One region of the Caulobacter sp. 05L422 genome, then DNA from elsewhere that is predicted to be linked to it. Evidence: predicted binding sites of a transcription regulator. Region 1 holds the regulator's gene; the other holds the start of a gene.
The links. The regulator HrcA, encoded in region 1, represses chaperone genes, less so after heat shock. The targets are predictions, from matches to a motif close to GTTAGCANTCNNNNNNNNNGANTGCTAAC.
Positions count from the first base shown of each region.

Region 2: groES (co-chaperone GroES) is a predicted target of HrcA. The motif match lies at 1,327-1,355, and genes of this name have one in related genera.

Region 1 covers NZ_JBFTOB010000016.1:120,312-125,326, forward strand. The annotation lists gene dnaN (DNA polymerase III subunit beta) at 1-8, opposite strand, end outside; gene msrA (peptide-methionine (S)-S-oxide reductase MsrA) at 169-687, opposite strand; gene AC1DMQ_RS16410 (low molecular weight protein-tyrosine-phosphatase) at 785-1,267, shown strand; gene grpE (nucleotide exchange factor GrpE) at 1,313-1,930, opposite strand; gene hrcA (heat-inducible transcriptional repressor HrcA) at 1,941-3,017, opposite strand; gene rph (ribonuclease PH) at 3,140-3,862, shown strand; gene AC1DMQ_RS16430 (helix-turn-helix domain-containing protein) at 4,033-4,263, opposite strand; gene AC1DMQ_RS16435 (DUF2975 domain-containing protein) at 4,286-4,822, opposite strand.
Region 2 covers NZ_JBFTOB010000001.1:15,286-20,300, forward strand. The annotation lists gene AC1DMQ_RS00060 (DUF4345 family protein) at 1-266, opposite strand, end outside; gene AC1DMQ_RS00065 (VOC family protein) at 404-814, opposite strand; gene AC1DMQ_RS00070 (protease inhibitor I42 family protein) at 814-1,197, opposite strand; gene groES (co-chaperone GroES) at 1,418-1,708, shown strand; gene groL (chaperonin GroEL) at 1,766-3,412, shown strand; gene AC1DMQ_RS00085 (hypothetical protein) at 3,654-3,782, shown strand; gene AC1DMQ_RS00090 (hypothetical protein) at 3,964-4,527, opposite strand; gene AC1DMQ_RS00095 (hypothetical protein) at 4,647-4,961, shown strand.

The DNA of each region.
Region 1 (5,015 bases):
AGCTTCATATCTCGGTCCAGGTTCGGGGTCGCCGCCGACAGAGAGAATCCCCCCGTGGCCCCGTCATGAATGGACTTGCGACATTAGCGCAAACCGCGACCGGGGGAAGGCCTGGGTGCGGCGAAATGCGCACCCAGGCTCGGCGATAGCGCGACGGTCGGAAAGTCTTCAGCTGGCGGCGGCGCGTTCGGCCTTGGTCGGCAGCTTCCAGCCCGGGCGGATGAAGTGGCAGGTGTAGCCGTTGGGGATCCGCTCCAGATAGTCCTGATGCTCGGGTTCGGCCTCCCAGAACGGGCCGGCAGGCGCGAGTTCGGTCACCACCTTGCCCGGCCACAGGCCGGAGGCGTCGACGTCCTCGATGGTCTCCTCGGCGACCCGCTTCTGCTCGTCGTCGGCATAGAAGATCGCCGAGCGGTAGCTGAGACCCAGGTCGTTGCCCTGGCGGTTCAGGGTGGTCGGATCGTGGATCTGGAAGAAGAACTCCAGGATCTGGCGGTAGCTGATCACGGCGGGGTCGAAGATGATCTCGATCGCCTCGGCGTGGGTCCCGTGGTTGCGATAGGTGGCGTTGGGCACGTCGCCGCCGGAATAGCCGACGCGGGTCTTCAGCACGCCCGGATAGCGGCGCAGCAGGTCCTGGACGCCCCAGAAGCAGCCGCCGGCGAGGATCGCGGTTTGGGTGGTCATGGGAAGACGGCCTTTCGTCAGGGGAATGGGCGAGGCTACATGTTGGCCCTGTCGGGGTCGCGCGCAAGCGGCGCGGCCCGTTGTTGAGGGCTCATCCGTGAAGCGCGCCGCCGTCCTGCCCTCTGTCCTGTTCGTCTGCCTGGGCAACATCTGTCGCTCGCCCCTCGCCGAGGCCGCCTTCCGCGCGGAGGCCGAGCGTCGGGGCCTGGAGGTCGAGATCGATTCGGCTGGCACGGGCGGCTGGCACGTCGGCCACCCGCCGGACCGCCGGGCCCAGGCGGTGGCGCTGCGGCAAGGGATCGACATCGGCGGCTATCGCGGACGTCAGGTGAAGCCGGAAGATTTCCGTCGCTTCACCCACGTCGTCGCGCTGGACCGCGACAATCTCGCGGACCTCAAGCGGATCCGGCCATCCGATGCGACGGCGGAGCTGCTGCTGTTGCTGGACGTGGTCGAGGGTCGACAAGGCAAGTCGGTGGCCGACCCGTACTACGGCGACGACGCGGACTTCGACATCACGTGGGCCGACGCCGTGGCGGGGGCGAAGGGGCTGGCGGATCGGATCGAGGCCCAATCCTAAATCCCGCTCATCCCAGCCTTCGCCGGGATGAGCGGATATTCAAGGTCAGGCCTTGGTGTCGAACGTCCCGCCCGTATCCGCGCCGTTGCCGGCGTACGGATTGGCGCCCGCCGTCGGTTCGGCCGGCGAGTCCGGGCCCTTCGAGCCCTTGGCGGCCACGGCGACCATGGCCGGACGGACCAGGCGGCCCATCAGCTCGTAGCCGGCCTGCAGCACCTGGATGACGCCGCCCGCGGCGACTTCGTCCGAGGGCTGCTCCATCACCGCCTGGTGCAGATGGGGGTCAAACTTCTCGCCCTTGGTCGGGTCGATCTTCTTCAGGCCGTTGCGTTCGAAGGCGCCCAGCAGCTCCTTCTCGGTCATCTCGACGCCGATGATGTAGTTGGTCACCGCCGGATCCTGCGAGTCGCGCGGGCTCAGGGCCGTGGCGCGCGACAGGTTGTCGGCCACGCCCAGCAGGTCGCGGGCGAACTTCTGGATCGCATAGGCGCGGGCGTCGTTCATCTCGCGCTCGGCCCGGCGCTTGGTGTTCTCGACGTCGGCCGCGTAGCGCAGCGCCTGATCCTTCAGGGCCGCCACTTCCAGCTTCAGCGCCTCGATTTCCTGCGACGCGTCGTCGGCCTCGAAGGCCACGTCTTCGGCCGGCGTTTGTTCGTCGGTCATCTCTCAGTCCTTATCCGTCCATCATCCGGCCGAGCACGCGGGCGGTATAGTCCACCAGCGGGATCACCCGGGCATAGTTTAAGCGGGTGGGGCCGATCACGCCGATCGCCCCCAACACCTTCTGTCGGCCCGTCATATAGGGCGCCGCGATCAGGGAGGAACCCGAAAGCGAAAAGAGTCGCGTTTCGGCCCCGATGAAAATGCGCACGCCCTCGGCGGTGCGGACGTCGTCCAGCAGGCCGATCAGTTGGCCCTTCTGCTCCAGATCGTCGAACAGCCGCCGCACGCGCTCCAGGTCCTCCCGGGCGCTGGCGTCGGCCAGCAGATTGGCCCGGCCGCGGACGATCAGGGCGCGGTCGGGGTCGTCGCCGCCGCTCCAGGCGGCCAGGCCGTCCTCGACCAAACGCGCCGCCGCGGCGTCCAGTTCACGCCGGGCGGTGTCCAGCTCGGCGGCCATCTCGAGCTTGGTCTCGTTCAGGGTGCGGCCGCGCAGGCGGGCGTTGAGGAAGTTGGAGGCCTCCTGCAGCGAGGCTGGGGTGACGCCGGCCGCGCGCTTCATCAGCCGGTTCTCCACCGTGCCGTCGTCGAACACCATGATCGCCAAGGCCTGGTCGGCGCCCAGGGCCACGAACTCCACATGCTTGACCCCGCCCTCGCGGACCGGGGCGACCACCACGCCGGCCCCGCCGGCCAGGCCCGACAGGATGGCGCTGGCCTCGCCCATGGCTTCCTCGAACGAGCGGCCGTGGGCGAACAGGCGCGACTCGATCATCCGCCGCTCCTCCTCGCCGATGTCGCCCACCTCCAGCAGGCCGTCGACGAACATCCGCAGGCCCGCGTGCGTCGGAATGCGGCCGGCGCTGGTGTGGGGGGCGTCCAGCAGGCCCAACTGGGCCAAGTCCTGCATGGTGTTGCGGATCGAGGCTGGCGACAACTGCACCCCGCCGCGCGAAATGGTCCGCGAACCGACGGGTTCGCCGGTCTCCAGATAGGATTCCACGACTCGCCGGAAGATGTCGCGGGCGCGGGCGTCCAGGTCCGTGAGGCTGGGAGTCTGAGCGGAAAACCCCGAAAAGAGCTGTGTCATGTAGCCTTCGAACGCGCCGCCAGGGTCCCGGGGGAGGTCCCCTCGGGTTTCGACGGGATTGGACGACCGTCTTAACTAGGATAAGCGGCCCCATCCTATCACGCAAAGCCCCGGAGTTTCCCATGCGTCCGTCCGAACGCGCCCCAGACCAAACGCGCGAAGTCACGCTGGAAACCGGCGTCAACCGCTATGCCGAGGGCTCGTGCCTGGTCAGCTTCGGCCACACCAAGGTGCTGGTCACCGCCACGGTCGAGGAAAGCGTCCCGGGCTGGATGCGCAACAAGGGCGCCGGCTGGGTCACGGCCGAGTACGGCATGCTGCCCCGCGCCACCCACACCCGCGGCCGGCGTGAGGCCGCCCAGGGCAAGCAGAGCGGCCGCACCCAGGAAATCCAGCGCCTGATCGGCCGCTCCCTGCGCGCCGTCGTCGACATGAAGGCCCTGGGCGAACGCCAGATCAGCCTGGACTGCGACGTCATCCAGGCCGACGGCGGCACCCGCACCGCCGCCATCACCGGCGCCTGGGTCGCCCTGCGCATCGCGGTCAACTACCTGATCGAGGAAGGCGTGCTGAAGACCGACCCGATCCTGGGCCAGGTCGCGGCCATCTCCTGCGGCGTGTTCAAGGACACCCCGGTGCTCGACCTCGACTACGAGGAAGACTCCAGCGCCGAGGCCGACAGCAACTTCGTGCTGACCGACACCGGCGACATCGTCGAGGTCCAGGCCACGGGCGAAAAGCGCGGCTTCACCCGCGCCGAGTTCGACGCCCTGTTCGCCCTGGCGGAAAAGGGCATCGGCGAGCTGTTCGTGAAGCAGCGCGAAGCGGTTTCGGCGGCTAAGTAATCGAAATCCCTCTCCCCTTGCGGGAGAGGGTGGCCTCCGAAGGCGGTCGGGTGAGGCGTTGAAGAACAGAAACGCCGCGACAGCCGTTGGGCCGGTCGCGGCGTTTTGCGTTCGAGAGACCATCATCCGTCGGCTTCGCCGACACCTTCTCCCGCAAGGGGAGAAGGATCTCAGTCCTCTTCGTGCGCGTCGCCCGGGCCCGGCTCGTACGTCATCAAATCCCCCGGCTGGCAGTTCAGTTCGCGGCACAGGGCGTCCAGGGTGGTGAAGCGCACGGCGCGGGCCTTGCCGGTCTTGAGGATCGACAGGTTGGCGATGGTCACGCCGACCCGGTCCGACAGCTCGGTCAGCGACATCCGTCTTTCCAGGAGGATGCGGTCCAGTTGCACGCGGATGGCCATGGGGTTCTTCGTCTCCGCGGAGTCAGATTGTCAGTTCGGCTTCCCGTCGAAGGCGGGCGCCCTCGCGGAAGACCTCGGCCAGGACGAACACCACCAGGACCGGAAACCAGGCGCTCAAGCTGAACGAGCGCTCGGAGAAACTGGTGATGTCCGGCGCCAGCCACTTGGCCAAGCCGGCGAAGATGTAGTTGCCGATCTCGAGAGCGGCCAGGACCAGGCCCACCACCCGCAGGCGGCGGACATTGTCCGGATGGAACGGATCGCCGGCGGTCAGGGTGGCGAACACCCGCCGCAGGCGCTCGACGATCACCATCCAGCCTCCCGAAAGCAGCGCCCACGCCCCCATGGCGCCGGCGCGCTGAACGCCCTTGTTGACTAGCTCGTCGAGCGAGCCGCCGATATGCAGTCTTGAAGTGATCAATTCGGGATTGAAGCTGAGCAGCAGCACGGCGACCGTGAAGATCGCCAACAGGCTGACCCAGACCCACAGACCCACATAGATCACGTCGAGAATGATCTTCAGGAAACTCGATACCGAGCCAGGCCCCAAGGCGCGCATCCGCTCATCCCCTCACGCAGAAACGCCGACCATGCCCCGGCGGATCGGGGCGGGTCAAAGGCGAGCTGGACCTCGGGTCAGAACGTCTTGATCGCGAAGGTCACGGCGGCGAGCGGCAGACCGGCGATCAGCGTCAGCGTGGCCAGGCGGGTGGCGACGACGTCGACGATGCGGAACAGTCTGGCGGCGGACA
Region 2 (5,015 bases), on a different contig from region 1:
AGGGCGAAGGCCATGGCCGCGCCCACGTTCGACTGGTAGCCGAGGAACAGGGCCGCCGTGGCGTGCGACAGGATCAGCAGGCCGCCCAGGGCCCGACCCTCGGTCTTTCCCCCGGTCAGGGGAGCGGCGGAGGCCTCGTCGTCGGCGCCTTCCAGGGCGGTCAGCCCCAGCACCGAACCTGGCCGCACCAGGGTCAGGCCGCCCAACACCCCGCCGATCACGCAGGCGATCATCGCCAGGATGAGGGAAAGGCCATAGCTCGAAATGGTCACGCTGGTCTGGTCTCCAACCCTCTAGAGCCTGTCCGTTTCTGATGGAATCAGAAACGGATGAACAGGCTCTAGTTCAAACATTTAGAGCGTGACAGGCGCCGAAACCGGCATCCACTTTCGGCTGTCACGCTCTAGGCGGGCGCATGGCAAACGGCTTCCACATTGCGGCCGTCCGGGTCGAACACGAAAGCTCCATAGTAGTTGGGGTGATAATGCGGCCGAACTCCGGGCGGGCCGTTGTCCTTGCCGCCGGCCGCCAGGGCCGCGGCGTGGAAGGCGTCGACCGCCGCGCGGGTCTTGGCGACGAAGGCGATGTGCATCGGCCCGGTCAGGGCCTCTTCCTGGCTGATCCAGAAGCTGGGCTTGCCCGCCTGGATGTCGCGGCCGTCGGCGCTGGGGCCGTAGCCCAGCACTTCGGAACCGCCGGTGATCTCGGGGCCGATGCTCATCACCACGTCGATGCCCAGCGGCGCGAAGGCCGCGTCGTAGAAGGCCTTCGACCGGGCCAGGTCCGTGACCCGCAGTCCGATATGATCGATCATCAGCGCACCCTTATATGGAAGACGACCCTTCGGTCGCCGGGCTGGTCGGCCTCCCACGGCCGCTTGAGCGTGAAGGAGAGGTCGGCGCGGCCGCGCCCGGCGGCCGTGTAGCGATAGACCGCGCGGACCGGGGCGCCCGGCGCCTTGGCCTCGGTCTCGAAGCTGGAGCCGCCGGCCAGCAGGGGCGGGGCCTCGTGGTCCAGCCGCCACGCATAGCCCGTGCCGGCGTTCAGCGGCAGGGCGATCTCCAGGTCCTGGCCGGTCACAAGCTCGACCACCCCGGCGTCGGCGTCGACGTCGGTCACCGTGCGCAGCGGCGTGGGCGCGGGCGTGGCGCAGGCGCCGAGAAGAAGCAGGGTCGCCAGGATCGAGATCGTCTTCATGTCGCCGCCTTCGTCCCCATCTCTGTCCGTCGCCGGATCATCGTGCGGCCCGGGACCGATTTCGCCCACAGCAAATCGGGAGCCGTCGTCCTTGACTCCCCACACCGCCGGTCCTAACTCCAGCCCGGCGTTGGCACTCGATGGGAGCGACTGCTAACAGCGACGCTCCCCGCTTGCCGACGGACCATATCTTTAAAACCGTCCCGACGGAGATCGACCCATGAAATTTCGCCCCCTCGGCGACCGCGTCCTCGTGAAGCGTGTCGAAGAAGAAACCAAGACCAAGGGCGGGATCATCATCCCCGACACCGCCAAGGAAAAGCCGCAGGAAGGCGAAGTCGTCGCCGTCGGCCCCGGCGCCCGCAACGACAAGGGCGACATCGTCGCCCTGGACGTGAAGGCCGGCGACCGCATCCTGTTCGGCAAGTGGTCCGGCACCGAAGTGAAGGTGGACGGCCAGGATCTGCTGATCATGAAGGAAAGCGACGTCCTGGGCATCGTCGAGGCCTAAAGGCCCGACTGCTCGACCGCTTTCGAACCCAAGTTTCTCTTTTAGAAGGGCTCTCAAATGGCCGCTAAAGACGTTTATTTCTCCTCGGACGCGCGCGACAAGATGCTGCGCGGCGTCAACATCCTCGCCAACGCGGTGAAGGTGACCCTGGGCCCCAAGGGCCGCAACGTCGTGATCGAAAAGTCCTTCGGCGCTCCGCGCTCGACCAAGGACGGCGTCTCGGTCGCCAAGGAAATCGAACTGGCTGACAAGTTCGAAAACCTCGGCGCGCAGATGATCCGCGAAGTCGCCTCGAAGACCAACGACAAGGCCGGCGACGGCACCACCACCGCCACCGTCCTGGCCCAAGCCATCGTGCAAGAAGGCCTCAAGTCGGTCGCCGCCGGCATGAACCCGATGGACCTGAAGCGCGGCATCGACAAGGCCGTCCACGTCGTCGTCGACTCCATCAAGGCGTCGTCGAAGAAGGTCACCACCAACAACGAGATCGCCCAGGTCGGCACCATCTCGGCCAACGGTGACAAGGACGTCGGCGAGATGATCGCCAAGGCCATGGACAAGGTCGGCAACGAAGGCGTCATCACCGTCGAGGAAGCCAAGACCGCCGAGACCGAACTCGACGTCGTCGAAGGCATGCAGTTCGACCGCGGCTACCTGTCGCCGTACTTCATCACCAACGCCGACAAGATGGAAGTTCAGCTCGAAGAGCCGCTCATCCTGCTGTTCGAAAAGAAGCTGTCGTCGCTGCAGCCGCTGCTGCCGGTGCTGGAAGCCGTCGTCCAGTCGGGCCGTCCGCTGGTGATCATCGCCGAGGACGTCGAGGGCGAAGCCCTGGCCACCCTGGTGGTCAACAAGCTGCGCGGCGGTCTCCGCGTCGCCGCCGTCAAGGCTCCGGGCTTCGGCGATCGCCGCAAGGCCATGCTGGAAGACCTGGCCATCCTGACCGGCGCTCAAGTCGTCAGCGAAGACCTGGGCATCAAGCTCGAGAACGTCTCGCTCGACATGCTGGGCAAGGCCAAGAAGGTCACCATCACCAAGGACGACACCACCATCGTGGACGGCGTCGGTGAGAAGTCGGCCATCGAAGCCCGCATCTCGCAGATCAAGAAGCAGATCGAGGACACCACCTCGGACTACGACAAGGAAAAGCTGCAAGAGCGTCTGGCCAAGCTGGCCGGCGGCGTCGCGGTCATCCGCGTCGGCGGCTCGACCGAAGTCGAAGTGAAGGAAAAGAAGGACCGCGTCGACGACGCCCTGAACGCGACCCGCGCGGCCGTGGAAGAAGGCATCGTTCCGGGCGGCGGCGTGGCTCTGCTGAAGGCCTCCAAGGCCCTGGCGACCCTGGTCGGCGACAATGACGACCAGACCGCCGGCATCGCGATCGTCCGTCGCGCCCTGCAGGCTCCGATCCGCCAGATCGCCGAGAACGCCGGCGTCGAAGGCTCGATCGTGGTCGGCAAGATCCTGGAGAACGACAGCCCGACCTTCGGCTTCAACGCCCAGACCGAGCAGTATGTCGACCTGATCGTCGACGGCGTCATCGACCCGGCCAAGGTTGTCCGCACCGCTCTGCAGGACGCCGCCTCGGTGGCCGGCCTGCTGATCACCACGGAAGCCGCGATCGTCGAAGCCCCCAAGAAGGGCGGCGGCGCTGGCGGCCCTCCCGGCGGCGGCATGGGCGGCATGGGCGACATGGACTTCTAAGACGTCCAGGTCAGCTCAGGCTGAACGAAAGAGAAGGGCGGGACCGAAAGGTCCCGCCCTTTTTCTTTGGGGCTCTGGTGGCAAGTCCGCCGCCGTTCTGATCGTTTTTGACGCAAATGGCGCCGCTGCCTGCCCAGGTTGTGGATAACCGATCACAGCCACGTTAACTCATGCAGCGAAAATACGGCCAAGCCCGTTCCAGACTCCGCGAACGCACGCTGCGTTTCCTGGAGGGCTGGGCATGGCGCGTCACGACATCCACGAGTTCCGCGACCGGCGGTCGCCGCGTCCGGTCTTTATCGTGCTTGGGCTCGGCCTGTGGCTGGTCCTCGGCCTCGTCAGCCAGGCGGCGTTCCAGGTCCTGGGCTAGGGACCGGGCCCGAAGCGGGACTAGGGTCGATACTGCTCTTTTTGCGAGAGTATAGCCCTATATGCCAATCAAGATTGCAGGCGTACCTTGCCGGCGGGACATGCGCACGACGTGTCCGCTGGGAGAAACGCTATGCGTGACGGGCTCTCTCGCCGGTCGCCGGAGCCGCATGTGGCGGGGATCAACGTGGTCCTTGTGGATGTGGCTCTGTGGCTGCTCCTGGGTATCGCCGCCCAGGTCGCGATCCGCCTGATCCGCTGAGCGGGGCGGCGCCGCCCCAGGCGTCCCAGCAGGCGAACTTCTCCTCCTCGGTCATGTGCTCGTCCGACTGGCCCAGGCAGGCGCGCTTGTAGCGGCGGTCCTCGGCCGCCTCCCAGGCGCGACGCGCGCGACGGGCCGTGGCGGGATCCAGATACTCGCCGCCGCCCACCCGCCAGCGGGGCTCCACCGTCCTGGACAGGTCGGACCCGGTCGCGGCTGGAGCCGTGGCGAGGGGCTCGACGTCCGGCGGCGGCGGGAGGCGCGGCGAGGCCGTCGAGGTCGGCGCGCCCGCCCGGCGCGCGATCGGGGTCCGCCGCCGGTCGACCCTGGTTTCGCGCGGGTCCAGGGTGACCAGGACGGCGGGCGGATCGACCATCGGCGGCGCTTCGGGGACCAGGGTCAGCAAGGCCAGCAGGCCGGCGTTGACCGCCATGCCGACCCCGCCGGCCGCCGGCCGCGTTCTCCACCGCCCTCGCGCGATCATCGACCGGCTCCGCCCGCTTTCGTCCGAAGGTTGTGCGGAGCCGACGGACAGATTTACGGCGGCGCTTAGGCGATTGTGGCGGAGCTTGAGCCGGCGCGCGAAATCGCTACACCGGTCGCATGTTCCGCCAGCGCCCCGACGCCGATCTGATCGTTCAAGGCTGGGTCGTCGGCGTGATGGTCGAGATCGCGGGCGAACGCCTGCCGGTCCGCCACTACTTCGCCGTCGGCAAGCCCGACCGCGCCCAGGCCGAATGGGCCGCCGTCGACCTGGCCATGCAGACCGGCCCCGTCGCCTCCAGCCCGTCGGGCGGCCGCGAACCGGTCGAGGCGTTGCGCGAGGTCGTGGCCTTCAAGATGCGCGAACTGGGCCTGAAGTCCGGCGAGGCGCGGGCCCTGGGCGACAAGTTCCCGAGGCGCTGGCTGCCGGCGTAGGCCTGGGGACATGCACTTGTGCGTGTCGGCGAGGCGCGGCTGAAGGCGATCGTG